DNA from 2 places in the Streptomyces sp. NPDC053069 genome. Region 1 is predicted to be linked to the other one. Evidence: riboswitches for the same ligand, from Rfam matches in the RefSeq annotation. Region 1 holds a riboswitch; the other holds the start of a gene.

Region 1 (2,193 bases):
GGGGACGCGCGAGACGCCGTAGCGGCGGGCCAGGACTTCCTCGGTGAGGCGGCCGCCGCGCTCATGGACACCGGCCACGATGTCGTCCCGGATCGCCGTGCACACCGAGTGCGCCGGAATACGCATGACCGACCTCCGTCTTAATCCCCGTGAAACGTCGACGATGGACGCGTGTTCCGTGACTCTATTCCAATGCGTCGGACATTCCGACGGCGGGCCGGAATCCATGGATATTTTTTTGGCCGGCGGGTCCGGTGGACGCGCCGGAAAACGGCGGAAGCCCCGGCCGGTGCGGGCGGGGCTTCCGGGGAGCGGCAGGGGCGTCAGACGTCCACGCCGTGCTTGCGGAGGTAGGCGACCGGGTCGACGTCCGAGCCGTAGTCGGGAGTCGTACGGGCCTCGAAGTGGAGGTGCGGACCGGTGACGTTGCCGGTCGCGCCGGACAGGCCGATCTGCAGGCCCGGGGTGACCTGCTGGCCCACCGTGACGCCGATCGACGACAGATGGCCGTACTGGGTGTACATGCCGTCGGCCATGCGGATCACGATCTCGTTGCCGTACGCGCCGCCCCAGCCTGTGGAGACGACGGTGCCCATGCCGACGGCGTGGACGGGCGTGCCGCTGGCCGCGTGGAAGTCGATACCGGTGTGCGAACCGGAGGACCACAGCGAGCTGCTGGCCTTGTAGGCCGTCGACACGTAGGAGTGTGCGACCGGGGCGACGAAGGCGTTCAGCCGCTCGCGCTCGGCCTCGCGGGCGGCGCGGGCCCTGGCCTGGCGGATCTCCTGGGCCCGCTTGGCCGCGGCCTCCTCGGCCGCCTTCTGTTCGGCGGCCTGCTGCTGGGCGGCGGCCTGCGCGTCGATCTGCTCGGCGATGTCGTCGCCGACGCTGATCACCGGGGTGAGGCCGGTCTGCTCGGCGGTGTTCTCGGCGGCCGTCGCCGGAGACGCCGCGAGGGTGCCGATGACGCCGGTGGTGGTGAGGGCCGCGATGCCGGCCGCCTGAGCGGTGGTGCGCTTGACCCGGCCGGGCTTGCGATGCTTCCCGGTGGCGCACATGAACGCCATGAAGTGGCTGGTCCTTTCCTTCCCTCTCGCCTACCGGGTTAGCTGACGGGTTCGGAGCAGGAAGGTCTCCTACAGGCCCCCTCGCTGTCGCGCGGGCGCCCGATTCACCCCAGGGACGGTGGGTCCCCGGCTCCCCTGGCTCGCGCCGTACGGGGACTCGGCGATGGCTGTCCGGTGCCGCGGGTGCGGCGTACTGCCTGACGAACAGCCCGGACGACGCTACGGAAGCCTGCTTTCCAACCTCAAACGGATCCGGGCTTTTGTAGCGCATCCCACAGGGCAGACAGGCAACCTCCGCCTCAAATCGGGCATCTGGGGAAGGGAGTGGAACCGCAGGGGCCCTGACGGTGTGTCGACCGTCAGGGCCCCTCGCGTGCGTGCCGTTGCTACTCGGCCGCCACCACGGTCACATCGCCGATGCCGAGTGCCTCGACCGGCGCCTTGATCTGGGCGGCGTCACCGACGAGGACGGTCACCATGCGGTCCACCGGGAAGGCGTTCACGACGGCCGCCGTGGCCTCCACCGTGCCCGTCGCGGCCAGCTGCTGATACAGCGTCGCCTGGAAGTCGTCGGGGAGGTGCTGCTCGACCTGATCGGCCAGCGTGCTCGCCACGGCCGCCGCGGTCTCGTACTTCAGCGGCGCCACCCCGACGAGGTTCTGCACGGCCACGTCCCGCTCGGCGTCGGTCAGGCCCTCCGCCGCGAGGGTCCGCAGCACCTTCCACAGGTCCTCCAGCGCGGGACCGGTGTTGGGGGTGTCCACGGAGCCGCTGATGGCGAGCATGGAGGCGCCCGTGCCGTCCGGTGCGGACCTGAGGACCTGCCCGAAGGCGCGCACTCCGTAGGTGTAGCCCTTCTCCTCGCGCAGGACGCGGTCCAGGCGGGAGGTGAGGGTGCCGCCCAGGCAGTAGGTGCCGAGCACCTGGGCGGGCCACACGCGGTCGTGCCGGTCGGGGCCGACGCGGCCGATGAGCAGCTGCGTCTGAACGGCGCCGGGCCGGTCCACGATGACCACGCGGCCGGTGTCGTCCGCGGTCACCGGGGGCACGGGCCGCGGCTCGCCCGGGGTGCCGGTCCAGGCGCCCAGGGTGTCGCCGAGCAGCGCGTCCAGGTCGATCCCGGTGA
Region 2 (2,193 bases), on a different contig from region 1:
CCTGTGGTGCGAGCCCATCAGCAAGGTGCTGTTGCGCCATGCCGAGCTGTCCGACGACGAGTTGGCGTCGGTCGCGCGCGCGGTGGTCGGCTCGCTGGCGACGGTCACCATGTCGGGGCCGGGAACCGTGGAGCTGCAGCCGTCCGGGGTGACCAAGGCGACCGGCCTCGCGCTGGCCGCCGAGCGGCTCGGGATCGCCGCGGAGGAGGCCCTGGCGTTCGGCGACATGCCCAACGACATCCCGATGTTCGACTGGGCCGGACACGGGGTCGCCATGGCCAACGCGCACCCCGAACTCAAGGCGGTGGCCGACGAGGTCACCCTGTCGAACGAGGACGACGGCATCGCCGTCGTCCTCGAAAGACTGTTTCCGACCGGCTGACCGGCACCGACCGACTGGCCGGCCCTTCAGTACGCGGCCGTCCGGCGCAGGCCCGGAGGATGCACGGCGGCCGCCCGGCACGCCCCCGTCCGTCAGGTGCGGGGGCGTGCCGGGCGGCCGGTGTCCGTCCCGCCTGCCGGCCGGCGGAGCTGTCAGTACGCGCCGAAGACGTTGTCGATCGACCCGTACCGCTTGGCCGCGTAGTTGCAGGCGGCGGTGATGTTCGCGACCGGGTCGTAGATGTTGAAGGAGGTTCCGGCCACGTGGTACGCGTTGAACGTCGGGTCGATGACCTGGAGCAGGCCCTTGGACGGGATGCCCTTGGCGGCGTTGGAGTCCCAGAGGTTGATGGCGTTGGGGTTGCCCGAGGACTCCCGCATGATGTTGCGGTAGATGCCGTTGTAGCTGCCCGGGATGCCCTTCTGGGCCATGATCGCGAGGGACTCGCGGATCCAGCCGTCAAGGGTGTTCGGGTAACCGGCGGGGGTGGTGGAGACCGTGGTGGCGGCCGGGGTCGCGGCGGAGGCGCTGGTCGCCCCGATGAGCGGCAGGGCGAGGACGGCGGCACCGGTACCGGCGGCGGCGAGGGCGCGGACGATGCGGTTGTTCCGGGTACGGCGGTGCTGAGCGGCAGCAGGCATGGGGAAGTTCCTCTCCGGCGCCTGCGAGGTGAGCTGTCGGGTTCGGGCGGGGAGGTGCCCGACCGTGCCCGGGAAGGCACGGCTTCACCCCTAGCCGTTCCGGTGCGACGTGTGCCGTCCGGCCCGGCGACTTACCTGGGTCCCCCGCTCCTGCCATACGGATGAGTCCGTGGATGGTTATGCGGGCGGTGGCAGGATTCGGCGTCCGCCCGACGGCCCGGAACGTATGCGAGAGCACATGTCGGAAACAAGTACCGGATTCACACAACGTCCTATTTGACCTTGATCTATGCCCTATGAGGCGCTTGATCCTTTGCGGTTGCCAACCCTCAACTCGCCAGTGGGCCAAGGGGAGAAGGCGGGGTCGACGGGGATGGGGTGCCGACGGGTGCTCGTGACCCAACTCACGAAATAGCAAAACGCTTCAAGTCGGACATGGGGGATTCAGGTGGGTCGACTGGATGGCGGAACCCGCGACCTGGCGCCCGTCGTTGTCCCGGGAGAGGAAGGTGCAGGCGTTACTCCGCTCGCCTCTCGTCTCGCGACAAAGCGGACAGATTCCCGTTAAGTCGATAAATATACGTTCATATCGCTTGATCAAAAGCATCCCGGTCATGACCCGATACCTCCCAGGCTGGACCGGTGGGCGCTATCGGTGATCGAAAGAGGACCGGATACGCTGACTTGAGTGATGGCAGCGACCTATCGACAAACCGTGTAATCGCCAGCAGACACCAGCAGACAGGAGACCCCTCGTGACCGTCGTCGGGCCGTTCGGGCTGAGCGTGCGGGACCAGGCTCTGGAAGCCGATGTCCAGGCCGGATTGACGGCTGTCGAGGAAGGCTTGCTCGAGGCCACCAAGAGCGAGGTCCCGTTCATCACGGAGGCCGCGCAGCACCTGGTACGGGCCGGCGGGAAGCGGTTCCGGCCGCTGCTCGTGATGCTCGCGGCCCAGTTCGGCGACCCCTACGCGCCGGGCATCGTGCCGTCGGCCGTGGTCGTGGAGCTGACCCACCTCGCCACGCTGTACCACGACGACGTCATGGACGAGGCGGCCGTACGGCGTGGCGTGGACAGCGCCAACACCCGCTGGGGCAACTCGGTGGCGGTCCTCACCGGCGACTTCCTCTTCGCCCGGGCCTCCCAGATCCTCGCCGACCTCGGCCCCG

The links. A riboswitch is a leader RNA that binds a small molecule or an ion and turns the genes downstream of it on or off. The one in region 1 is predicted to bind cyclic di-AMP.
Region 2: another riboswitch for cyclic di-AMP. It lies ahead of ACIGXP_RS33645 (transglycosylase SLT domain-containing protein); the one in region 1 lies ahead of ACIGXP_RS26805 (M23 family metallopeptidase).

Annotation. Positions count from the first base shown of each region.
Region 1 covers NZ_JBITZN010000012.1:159,728-161,920, forward strand. The annotation lists gene ACIGXP_RS26800 (GntR family transcriptional regulator) at 1-126, opposite strand, end outside; gene ACIGXP_RS26805 (M23 family metallopeptidase) at 324-1,067, opposite strand; cyclic di-AMP (ydaO/yuaA leader) riboswitch at 1,080-1,240, opposite strand; gene ACIGXP_RS26810 (pitrilysin family protein) at 1,454-2,193, opposite strand, start outside.
Region 2 covers NZ_JBITZN010000018.1:155,792-157,984, forward strand. The annotation lists gene ACIGXP_RS33640 (HAD family hydrolase) at 1-382, shown strand, start outside; gene ACIGXP_RS33645 (transglycosylase SLT domain-containing protein) at 535-1,023, opposite strand; cyclic di-AMP (ydaO/yuaA leader) riboswitch at 1,029-1,202, opposite strand; gene ACIGXP_RS33650 (polyprenyl synthetase family protein) at 1,779-2,193, shown strand, end outside.